3 regions of the Bacillus sp. FAU20 genome follow, and region 1 is predicted to be linked to each of the others. Evidence: predicted binding sites of a transcription regulator. Region 1 holds the regulator's gene; each other region holds the start of a gene.
The links. The regulator CtsR, encoded in region 1, represses protease genes until heat stress. The targets are predictions, from matches to a motif close to ATGGTCAATAAAGGTCAAACA.
Positions count from the first base shown of each region.

Region 2: the regulator CtsR is predicted to act here: its motif matches at 1,540-1,560, upstream of clpB (ATP-dependent chaperone ClpB).
Region 3: the regulator CtsR is predicted to act here: its motif matches at 2,653-2,673, upstream of clpP (ATP-dependent Clp endopeptidase proteolytic subunit ClpP).

Region 1 covers NZ_JBVYHY010000017.1:63,138-67,327, forward strand. The annotation lists rRNA gene AC0OM3_RS12675 (23S ribosomal RNA) at 1-1,329, shown strand, start outside; rRNA gene rrf (5S ribosomal RNA) at 1,379-1,494, shown strand; gene ctsR (transcriptional regulator CtsR) at 1,703-2,164, shown strand; gene AC0OM3_RS12690 (UvrB/UvrC motif-containing protein) at 2,335-2,883, shown strand; gene AC0OM3_RS12695 (protein arginine kinase) at 2,888-3,952, shown strand; gene clpC (ATP-dependent protease ATP-binding subunit ClpC) at 3,975-4,190, shown strand, end outside.
Region 2 covers NZ_JBVYHY010000021.1:51,113-55,302, forward strand. The annotation lists gene clpB (ATP-dependent chaperone ClpB) at 1-1,522, opposite strand, end outside; gene AC0OM3_RS14050 (YjzC family protein) at 1,731-1,910, opposite strand; gene AC0OM3_RS14055 (Cof-type HAD-IIB family hydrolase) at 2,400-3,209, shown strand; gene AC0OM3_RS14060 (hypothetical protein) at 3,315-3,455, shown strand; gene AC0OM3_RS14065 (DUF3813 domain-containing protein) at 3,456-3,653, shown strand; gene AC0OM3_RS14070 (YitT family protein) at 3,679-4,190, opposite strand, start outside.
Region 3 covers NZ_JBVYHY010000022.1:42,686-46,875, reverse strand. The annotation lists gene AC0OM3_RS18620 (gluconeogenesis factor YvcK family protein) at 1-184, shown strand, start outside; gene whiA (DNA-binding protein WhiA) at 273-1,223, shown strand; gene AC0OM3_RS18610 (HPr family phosphocarrier protein) at 1,247-1,495, shown strand; gene clpP (ATP-dependent Clp endopeptidase proteolytic subunit ClpP) at 2,025-2,606, opposite strand; gene AC0OM3_RS18600 (DUF421 domain-containing protein) at 2,848-3,717, opposite strand; gene AC0OM3_RS18595 (DUF1657 domain-containing protein) at 3,738-3,944, opposite strand; gene spoVAE (stage V sporulation protein AE) at 3,956-4,190, opposite strand, start outside.

The sequences.
Region 1 (4,190 bases):
GCGAAGTCTTTGATTCCCCGCTGCCAAGAAAAGCTTCTAGCGAGATAAAAGGTGCCTGTACCGCAAACCGACACAGGTAGGCGAGGAGAGAATCCTAAGGTGTGCGAGAGAACTCTGGTTAAGGAACTCGGCAAAATGACCCCGTAACTTCGGGAGAAGGGGTGCTTTCTTAACGGAAAGCCGCAGTGAATAGGCCCAAGCGACTGTTTAGCAAAAACACAGCTCTCTGCGAAGCCGTAAGGCGAAGTATAGGGGGTGACACCTGCCCGGTGCTGGAAGGTTAAGGAGAGGGGTTAGCGTAAGCGAAGCTCTGAACTGAAGCCCCAGTAAACGGCGGCCGTAACTATAACGGTCCTAAGGTAGCGAAATTCCTTGTCGGGTAAGTTCCGACCCGCACGAAAGGTGTAACGATTTGGGCACTGTCTCAACCAGAGACTCGGTGAAATTATAGTACCTGTGAAGATGCAGGTTACCCGCGACAGGACGGAAAGACCCCGTGGAGCTTTACTGTAGCCTGATATTGAATTTTGGTACAGTTTGTACAGGATAGGCGGGAGCCATTGAAACCGGAGCGCTAGCTTCGGTGGAGGCGCTGGTGGGATACCGCCCTGACTGTATTGAAATTCTAACCTACGGGTCTTATCGACCCGGGAGACAGTGTCAGGTGGGCAGTTTGACTGGGGCGGTCGCCTCCTAAAGTGTAACGGAGGCGCCCAAAGGTTCCCTCAGAATGGTTGGAAATCATTCGTAGAGTGCAAAGGCATAAGGGAGCTTGACTGCGAGACCTACAAGTCGAGCAGGGACGAAAGTCGGGCTTAGTGATCCGGTGGTTCCGCATGGAAGGGCCATCGCTCAACGGATAAAAGCTACCCCGGGGATAACAGGCTTATCTCCCCCAAGAGTCCACATCGACGGGGAGGTTTGGCACCTCGATGTCGGCTCATCGCATCCTGGGGCTGTAGTCGGTCCCAAGGGTTGGGCTGTTCGCCCATTAAAGCGGTACGCGAGCTGGGTTCAGAACGTCGTGAGACAGTTCGGTCCCTATCCGTCGTGGGCGTAGGAAATTTGAGAGGAGCTGTCCTTAGTACGAGAGGACCGGGATGGACGCACCGCTGGTGTACCAGTTGTTCTGCCAAGGGCATAGCTGGGTAGCTATGTGCGGAAGGGATAAGTGCTGAAAGCATCTAAGCATGAAGCCCCCCTCAAGATGAGATTTCCCATAGCGTAAGCTAGTAAGATCCCTGAAAGATGATCAGGTTGATAGGTTCGAGGTGGAAGCATGGTGACATGTGGAGCTGACGAATACTAATAGATCGAGGACTTAACCATATAATATGAAGCAATGTTATCTAGTTTTGAAGGAATATGCCTTCAATAGTTTGGTGATGATGGCAGAGAGGTCACACCCGTTCCCATACCGAACACGGAAGTTAAGCTCTCTAGCGCCGATGGTAGTTGGGACCTTGTCCCTGTGAGAGTAGGACGTCGCCAAGCAACTAAACACGAGTCAAATGACTCGTGTTTTTTCGTATTTTCTTTTATAATCCATAGTAATTAAAAAAATGTGCTTAAATAATTACTATTTTGATTAAATGCAGGGGAATGTGGCTAGGATAGTGAATAAGCAAAAGAGTTGCAAATTTTATTAATACGTATATAATTAAAGTCAAAGATAGTCAAAGTCAATAAAGGTGGCGGATAAATGAGAAATATATCTGATATCATTGAGCAATATCTAAAGCAAGTTATTGACTTAAGTAATAATAATGTGATTGAAATCAAAAGAAATGAGATTGCGGATCGCTTCGAGTGCGTACCATCTCAAATCAATTATGTAATCAATACCCGTTTTACATTAGAAAGAGGATTTGTAGTAGAAAGTAAACGTGGTGGAGGAGGTTACATTCGCATTATAAAAGTCAAACTGCATGATGATATAGACATTATTGATCAAATGCTTCATATGATTGATCATAGCGTTGCACAAGGGAATGCAGAGAGTATGATTATACGTTTATTAGAAGAGGGAATTATAACAGGCCGTGAAGCAAAACTAATGTTAAGTGTACTAGATCGTTCTGTATTATCAATGGATATTCCTTCTCGAGATGAACTTAGGGCTCGAATATTATGCGCAATGTTAAGAACACTGAAATATAAATAAATACAGCTTTTGTAAAAGAATGATAATTAAGATAGGGCAGTTAAATATTGTAGAAGTTTTGAAAAAGAGCATGTACTTTTATCTAAATGGATTAAGGAAAGAGGACAATCTAGTAATGTATGAAAAGTATCATGAGGTAGATCGTTCCTGTTGTAAAGGTGGGGATATTGATGACTTGTCAAAACTGTAATATAAGACCAGCAACTTTACATTATACAAAAGTAATCAACGAGAAGAAGGCGGAAGTTCATCTTTGTGAGCAATGTGCAGAGCAAAGTGGCTATACGTCTTTCTTTCAATCATCACAGTCTAACTTTTCATTTCATGATGTATTTGCTGGTTTATTACACGGTGAATCAACAATGTTTGGAGAAGGAAAAAACGGGTTTTCAAATACAAATACAGTAAGATGTCCAGGTTGTAAGATGACATATGAACATTTTACAAAGGTGGGACGCTTTGGTTGTGCTTCTTGTTACGATACATTTAAAGGACACTTAAACCCATTGTTAAAGCGACTTCATGGTGGACATACAGAACATTGTGGAAAAATTCCGGAACGAATGGAAGGAAATATCCACTTAAAGAAAGAATTAGATGAACTAAAACTTATTCTGAAACAATATGTACAGAATGAGGAGTTTGAGAAAGCTGCTGAGGTAAGAGATGAAATTCGAGGGCTTGAAACTCAGCTTAGTGAGCATAGAGAGGGGGAGTAGTTCTATGTCACTGGACAAAATTATGAATGAAGCGATTAGTCCATGGATGAAGGGGGATGGCCCTGATTCTGATATTGTTTTAAGTAGTCGAATTCGTTTGGCTCGTAATTTTAAGCAATATCAATTTTCTACTATGCAAAACGAAGAGGAAGCTCAAAAGGTTCAAGAATTATTTAAAAAGAAATTTATAAATAAAGCGGTAGAGCCCTTTGGGAAGTTTGGACTATTAAAAATGAATGAATTAACTCCTCTTCAAAGGAGAGTTTTAGTTGAAAAGCATTTAATTAGTCCAAATCTAGCAGGGACTGAATATGGAGCATGTCTGTTATCAGAAAGCGAACACATTAGTGTGATGCTTAATGAGGAAGACCACATTAGGATTCAGTGCCTATTTCCAGGACTACAGTTATCAAAGGCGCTTCAAAGCGCCAATCAAATAGATAATTGGATTGAAAAAGAGGTTGAATATGCTTTTGATGAATCACTTGGATATATTACGAGTTGTCCTACTAACGTTGGTACAGGATTAAGAGCTTCTGTAATGATTCATTTACCAGGGCTGGTTTTAACAAAAAGAATTAGCCGTATTATACAAGTAATTCAAAAATTAGGTTTAGTAGTAAGAGGAATATACGGTGAAGGTAGCGAAGCGTTAGGTAATATATTTCAAGTATCAAATCAAATGACGCTAGGGAAATCCGAAGAAGATATTATTGCAGATTTAAAGAGTGTCATGCAGCAAATCATACAACAAGAAAAATTGGCCAGAGAATTAATTGTACAAAATTCGAGTATTGAGCTTGAAGATAAGGTTTATCGTTCTTACGGTATACTAGCAAACAGTCGTTTAATTCAATCTGCAGAAGCGGCAACTTGCTTATCGGATGTACGACTCGGTATTGATCTAGGATATATAAAAGGTATATCGAGAAATATTTTGACTGAGCTAATGGTTCTTACGCAACCTGGTATTTTACAACAATATGCAGGAGGACCTTTAGGACCAGAAGAAAGAGATTATCGAAGAGCAACCTTAATCCGTGAGCGATTACGTATTGAAAAAAACTAAGCGCAAGTAGGAGGCGATTTCTATGATGTTTGGAAGATTTACAGAAAGAGCACAGAAAGTATTAGCTTTATCTCAAGAGGAAGCAATTCGCATTGGGCATAATAACATTGGAACAGAACATATTTTACTTGGGCTTGTACGCGAAGGTGAAGGAATTGCAGCAAAAGCGTTAATTGCTCTTGGATTGAGCCCGGAGAAAGTGCAAAAAGAGGTAGAAGCGTTAATTGGACGTGGAACA
Region 2 (4,190 bases), on a different contig from region 1:
TCCCGTGACGAAGTTCGGCTGCTTTATTTAAATCGTAATTACCTTCTGCTTCTTCTAATTCACGGCGCAGACGTTCTAAATGTTCACGTAAGTCACGAACTTTGTGAATGTCTTCTTTTTCTTTCTCCCATTTCGCTCTCATACCACTTGCAACTTCTTTTAAATCCGATAATTCATGTTGCAATGTTTTTAGACGCTCTTGGCTACCACGATCCGTTTCTTTTCCAAGAGCCGCTTCTTCAATTTCCAGCTGCATAATGCGGCGCGTTACTTCATCTAATTCTGTTGGCATAGAATCGATTTCTGTACGAATTGTTGCACACGCTTCGTCAACAAGGTCAATCGCTTTATCAGGTAAGAAGCGATCTGAAATATATCGATCTGATAAAACTGATGCTGCTACAATCGCACGGTCATGAATATTTACACAGTGATAAATTTCAAAGCGTTCTTTTAATCCACGTAAAATTGAGATTGTATCTTCAACAGTTGGTTCTTCTGCTAATACTTGTTGGAAACGTCTTTCTAACGCTGGATCTTTTTCAATATATTTGCGATATTCATCGAGCGTCGTCGCTCCAATACAATGCAGTTCACCACGCGCAAGCATCGGTTTTAACATATTTCCTGCATCCATCGCACCTTCTGTTTTACCAGCTCCAACTATTGTATGAAGTTCATCAATGAATAATAAAATGCGTCCTTCACTCTTTTTTATTTCATTTAATACAGCCTGCAGACGCTCTTCGAACTCACCACGGAATTTCGCACCAGCTACGAGCGCACTCATATCTAACGCAAAAATCGTTCTATCTTTCAATCCTTCAGGTACATCCTTTTTCACAATACGCTGTGCTAGCCCTTCAACGATTGCTGTTTTACCAACACCTGGCTCCCCAATTAAAACAGGATTGTTTTTCGTTTTACGTGAAAGAATACGGATTACACGTCGAATTTCACTATCCCGTCCGATTACAGGATCAATTTTCCCTGCTCTCACTTCCGCTACTAAATCACGACCATATTTTTCTAACGCTTCATAAGTTGCTTCTGGATTTTGACTAGTCACTCTTTGATTCCCCCGAACTGTCATTAAAGACTGTAATAAGTTATCTTTCGTAATATGCAATCTTGTAAATAATTGATTTATATCGCCTTTTTCTTCAGAAAAAGCAAGCAATACATGTTCTACTGAAATGTAATCATCCTGCAGTTTTTCTGCTTCTTTCCCTGCTCTTACAAGCAGTTGTTGCAGAGCGCTCGTTACATACAATTTTCCAACTTCTGCACCGCTCCCCGTTACAGAAGGTTTCTTTTTAATTAAACTTTCAGCACCTTGCTTTAATGCTTCTATATCAACATTCATTTTTTGAAATATACGTACTGCTAATCCATCTTGCTCTTCTAATAATGCAAGTAATAGATGAACAGTATCCACCTCTTGGTGATGATGAGATACCGCTAAAGATTGGGCACTCATAATCGCCTCTTGTGTTTTTGTTGTCATTTGATTTAAGTCCATCTTTACAGCCCTCCAAAAGTTTGACTTTCTTTGACCTTTGATTTGATTATACGCCAACTGACTTTTTTATACAATAATTTTGCCTATGTATTTTCAAACTTATTATTTGAAAAAGAAAAAGAGAGCATTCATTATACTGCTAAAAATACGGTAAATGAAATTACAATGTGTGACGACAAAAAAGCCGCAATAACGATTGCGGCTCCTGTTACGGTTTTCTTTTATATGTCCACTGGCGGTTATGATTCGTGTTATCCGGAAACTTTTCACCGGCAGTTAATTTCACCATTTGCGGATCTTTCACCATACTTCCCGTTTCACCAATTTCTACGTAAATGCCATCATTCGGCGCTTTTTGTCCAGAACGAAACCTGCGATTTTGTCCCATCTTCATTCTCCTTCCATGACGTCTTGCCTCATTAGTATATCCATTTTAAAAGAAAGCTTTTCTGTCATGTTTAGGAAACAGTACTACATCTCATTCTTGTACATATATATGAATGACACGAGCGTAAGCAGGGATTTCTTTCCTACTTGTAGAAAAAAAGAAACCAACCTACTCTAGGCTAGTTTCAAAGGAGAGTCAAACATATACGAGAAGATTACATATTCATTATATGCCTCATTATACGAGCAATGTAACCCTTTTCACAATTTGTACATAATGAAAGAAACATTGTTTGAACTTTCTAAAAAGATGTTGACTTTTCTTAATTTCCAACGATAAATAGTAGACACCACAGCACTTTGAGACGTAAGATGGATATATAGTGAAATTTCCATCTATGGTGATTTCACCAAGTCTAACCTCTTATTTCTGCATATTAAAAACGGAAATACAGATAGATACAAAAAAATTATTATAAGAGGTGAAATTATGAACAAACAACATTTAATCGCATTAGACTTAGACGGTACTTTATTAACAGACAACAAAATAATTTCCACTCGAACGAAACATACAATTGCAAAAGCAAAGGAACAGGGACATATTGTTGTTATTTCAACAGGACGTCCATTCCGTGCTAGTTATGATTACTATAAAGAACTTGCTCTTAACACACCTATCGTAAACTTTAACGGTGCTTACGTACATCATCCTCTTGATTCAAGCTGGGGAACACACCACTCTCCTCTTGAGCTAGCAACAGCGCAAGAAATTGTACGAGCTTGCTTTGATTTCGGCGTAAAAAATATATACGCGGAAGTAATGGACGATGTGTATGTTCGTGAAATTGATGAAGATAAAAAACATATTTTCGAATTCGGCTCTCCTAAGATTTTTACGGGAGACTTATTAAATATTTTAAACGATCATCCAACTTGCTTATTAATTGATGCACATGACGAGCATTCCACTGCAATTCGTCAACATTTAACGGATATGCATGCGGAAGTAATCGACCATAGAAAATGGGGCGCACCTTGGCCGATTATTGAAATTGTGAAAAGTGGATTAAATAAAGCAGTTGGATTACAAAAAATCTCTAGTCATTACAACATTCCACAAGAGCGAATTATCGCTTTCGGTGATGAAGATAATGATTTTGAAATGATTGAATTTGCTGGTCACGGCATTGCAATGGGAAATGCCATCCCTGAATTAAAATCACTCGCAAACCATACGACGTTAACGAACGAAGAAGATGGTATTGCTTTATATTTAGAAGAGGTTCTTGGGTTGTAATCTAAAAATTCCCTACTTATAGTTTCCTGCCAAATGTCCATACTATAAGTAGACGCATGAGACATCGCGTCGATTGTTTTCAGCTAAATAAAGGGGGTTTTTCGAATGGGTAAAAAGAACAAATCAAAACGTTTTATCCAACAAGGAGCCGATGCTGTTATGAAGCATGATGCAAGATTCCCGTACAGAGGTACATTAGCTGAGGCAGAAAAAGCAAGAAGTAACTCTTCTTTTGGAGGGGTTTAAATGGGGAACTTACTATTCCAACAAGCTAGAGATGCTGTTGAAAATGCCGTATCTTGTTCAAGCGGTACTGAGCAACAAGATCTCGTGTATAGAGCAAAAAATGCTTTGCAATCCGCTTACGCAAACTCTTCAACTGCTGAAAAAGTTCAGCTCCGTGAAATGCAAGAGCAATTGCAAAACATTACGAATTTACATTAAAAAAGAGGACCAACTTTGGTCCTCTTTAATCTTTCCGAAACAATCCGAACACCCCAACTGTTTGCAGTATATTTGTAAATGCACCTGGGTCCACTTGTTTAATAATCCTCTCTAATTCGTATAACTCGTAACGGGTAATAACCATCATTAACATTTCTTTATTTTCATTCGTATAAGCACCTGTTGCTGGTATCGTTGTAATCCCTCTTACTAATCGCGAGTGAATCGCCTTTCTTACGTCTTCCCCATTCTTCGTAACAATTAATGCTGTAATCTTTACATGACGAGTATGAATTGCATCAATAATTCTCGTTGACACATATAAAGTCACTAGCGTATACAACGCTTTTTCCCATCCATATACATAGCCAGCAGCGATAATGATAATTGCATTAAAAAAGAAAAAGTATGTACCGACAGGCTTATCTTTTATTTTTGATAAAATCATGGCAATAATATCTAATCCGCCTGTAGAAGCACCCCACTTTAAAGCAATCCCTACTCCAATTGCCGAAATAATTCCGCCAAAAATCGCAT
Region 3 (4,190 bases), on a different contig from region 1:
TGAGATTCCTTGTGAATTACGTAAGTTATATGATGAAGAAATGTCTACACCAGTTGTAGTGGATGAAGAACGTTTTGTTGAAAATAATATTGATGTTATTCAAGAGGGATTAGCGAAGTATGATGATCATGTTGTAAGGCATGATACGTTAAAGTTAGCTTCGATTTTATATTCATTGTTATAAATATGCGTTGCCTCGTTTGAGGTAGCGCTCCTCATTCATATAGGACAAGATTTTTGTTCCGCAATAATCGTATAAGGAGGTGTTGACTGTGTCATTTGCATCAGAAACAAAGAAAGAGTTGACGAATCTTGAGATGAAGGAATGCTGTGAGAAAGCAGAATTATCAGCGTTGCTTCGAATGAACGGGTCGCTTTCTTTTTCAAACCGTCGTCTATCTATCGATATTCAAACGGAAAATGCGGCAATTGCAAGAAGGATTTATACGCTTTTGAAAAAAGGATATGACGTGACGGTAGAATTACTTGTTCGTAAAAAAATGCGATTGAAGAAAAATAATGTATATATTGTGCGGCTTGTTGAGAAGTCTCGTGAAATATTAGCTGATCTTCATATCGTTCGAGATGACTTTTCATTTATTCGAAATATATCACAAGAATTGATTGAGAAGAAATGTTGTAAACGATCGTATTTACGAGGTGCATTTTTAGCAGGTGGTTCAGTAAATAACCCAGAAACATCATCTTATCATTTAGAAATCTTTTCGTTATATAAGGAACATAATGATGCTATATGTGAACTGATGAACGGATTTGATTTAAATAGTAAGACGTTGGAAAGAAGAAAAGGGTACATTACGTATTTGAAAGAAGCAGAAAAAATTACAGAGTTTTTAAATATTATAGGTGCTCATAATGCGCTTTTAAGATTTGAAGATATTCGAATCGTACGTGATATGCGTAATTCTGTAAATCGTTTAGTGAACTGCGAAACAGCTAATTTAAATAAAACAATTGGTGCAGCACTAAGGCAGATTGAAAATATTCGTTACATTGATGAGACAGTTGGTCTTGATATATTGCCGGATAAACTACAAGAGATTGCGCAATTACGAAGAGATTATCAAGATGTAACATTGAAAGAGTTAGGTGAGATGGTATCCGGGGGGAAGATTAGTAAGTCGGGTATTAATCATCGTTTGCGTAAAATCGATGAAATTGCAGAGAAATTACGCGCGGGGGAAACGGTAGCAAAAAAATAAGAGGTTAAAGGGGAAATGGAGCTGTGGTTCAAAAAAGAGTTCGGGTTTCATTAAAAAACGGTTTACAAGCACGTCCGGCTGCGTTGTTTGTACAAGAGGCAAATCGCTTTCATGCAGATATCTTCATCGAGAAAGATGGAAAGACAGTAAATGCAAAGAGCATAATGGGGATTATGAGCTTAGCAATTGGAACTGGAAGCATGATAACAATTACAACAGAAGGTTCAGATGCAGAAGAGGCTTTAGAAGCATTAGCTGCATATGTACAATAAGAAGCTATCGCGTATATGCGATAGCTTTTTGTTTTTGCGGTTTACTTAAAGGGAGTTTTCGGGATAGGGGGTATGTAGGTGGTTTGTCCTTGTCGTAGATTGTCGGTAAATCGATATGTTGTGTCGAACCGTTGATATATTAAAAAAATCGTTGATATAATTTAAGTTTTGTTCGATATAATTGAAAAATCGTTGATATATTTAGAGGGATACTGGATGGGGTATGTGAGCGGGGAACAATATATAAAAGAAGCGCCCAATTATAGGGCGCTTCCACTTTTAGTTATATCCAGCTCCAGCGGCTAGAATCTCCGGTCGCTTCGCCCCTTCATTCGAGGCAAAAAGCGCCTCGGAATCAGGGGCTCCATCGCCCTGCGATTCTAAACGAGCCGCTTTCGCTTTAAATCTATCTAGCTCCAGCGGCTAGAATCTCCGGTTGTTTCGCTTTTACATTCGAGGCAAAAAGCGCCTCGGATGTAAAAGCTCCAACACCCTGCGATTCTGAACGAGCCGCTTCCGCTTTTAAGTATTAACGATTTGTAAAGATCTTATCGATTAAACCGTATTCTAAAGCTTTTTCTGCTGTCATGAAGTTGTCGCGGTCTGTGTCGCGTTGTAGTACTTCAAGTGGTTGACCAGTGCGGTCAGCAAGAATTTGATTTAGTTTTTCACGTAAGAATAGGATACGTTTTGCAGCGATTTCGATTTCAGTCGCTTGACCTTGTGCTCCACCAAGTGGTTGGTGAATCATTACTTCACTGTTTGGAAGTGCATAACGTTTTCCTTTTTCACCTGCTGCAAGTAAGAAGGCACCCATAGATGCTGCCATACCGATACAGATTGTTGATACTTGTGGTTTAATAAACTGCATTGTATCATAGATTGCCATACCCGCTGTGATAGAACCACCAGGGCTGTTGATGTAGATGTGAATATCTTTTTCTGGATCTTGAGATTCCAAGAATAAAAGCTGGGAAACGATTGAGTTAGCTACGTTGTCATCAATTGCACTACCAAGCATAATGATGCGGTCTTTTAATAGTCGAGAGTAAATATCGTAAGCGCGTTCTCCACGATTTGTTTGTTCAATTACTGTAGGAATTAAATTCATCTGTTATTTCCTCCTTCTAAAGCTTTCTTAGTCTTATAATACAATTATGGTCAATAAAGGTCAAACGAAACCACTTTAAATCAAAAAAATATGTAGTTGTACCATGAAATATTCGCTATGTTTTCGAAATTCCCTGCTTATGTATCTTCAACATCATAACCGAATTACATAAATTTAAACGTTATGAAAACTGGAGAAAAAAAGAAAAGAACGCCTTTTAACTGAAGCGTTCTTTCGATAATTAGTCTTTTAAAAGATAGGTTACTTTATTTAAAATCTTTTCGATTTGTTTCGCGTTTTTACTATACATTTCGCTTGCTGATTTCGACTTTGTTTCTAAGGAAAATAGTTCAAGATCAGCATGACATTTTTTTAAAGATGCTAATAATAAAGGTTTGTTTTGAGGAGAAGGCATTTGGAGTTTGTCATTGTAAATGTCGATAGTAAGTTGTCCGTATGAATCCACTTGACCGAGAAAGACATTTTCAATAACAACACCGAGTTTTTCTAATTCTGAATGTAGCCAAGCGCGGTTATGTCCGCTTGCTGAAAGAGGTTCATCTAGTACATTTCCATCCATAATAACAGTTTGTGGTTCTTTCTCGTTTGGTACTTTTAAACCGATGTCTTTTGCAGTAAGTGGCTGAGAATCTTTCTTTAATAATACATTTAATTCTCCGCTCGGTTCTAAGACAGCAAATTCGACTTCAGCTATACTAAATGCACCATTTCCTCTAAGAAGTTCGAGTAACTCATCACTAGTATATTTTTCTTTCTTTAAATTATCCTCAAGTACTTTGCCATCTTTTATTAACACTGTAGATTTTCCTTCAAAAAAGTCTCTAGCAGTTTTGTTTTTTAAGGAAAGAATGCCAACGAAAAAAGGTACTGAGGCGAAAATAAGTATAGCGAAGACGCCATGGAAAAACTTTTGGTCAAGCCCTGTAGATATTTGAGCGGCGATATCACCGATTGTCATTCCTGCTATGTATTCGAAAAAGGAAAGCTGAGAAATTTGCCTTTTTCCTAAGCACTTTGTGATAGTGAATAAAATGATTAATATGAATACAGAGCGAATAATGACAAGTGTCCATTCCGGCAGGTGAGACATAGTCATTTCCTCCAGTCTACTTAAAACCCTTTATATTGAGGTTCTTCACGTTCCAATACTGAAACTCTATTTTGTAAATCAGCGATGATACTGTCCATTTCTAACATACATTCATGAAATATGCGTTTAGCTTCATCGTCTGTAGAATTTAGCGAAAGGGAACTTAAGCTTGCTTGAGCTCCTCTTACACTAGCAAGGCAAGTTTTAACGTTAGCGATAACAGTCATACAAACACTCCTTATCCTTTCGGTTTGAATAACAATGCTCCAATGAAGCCGAAAATAATAGCTGCGGATACGCCGGCGCTCGTTACTTTAAACATGCCTGTGATAACACCAACGATGCCATGTTTTGCAGCTTCTTCCATTGCGCCATGAACGAGAGCATTACCAAAGCTTGTAATAGGCACAGTTGCACCAGCTCCAGCGAAATCAATTAATGGTTCATACAAATTGAATCCATCTAATATAGCT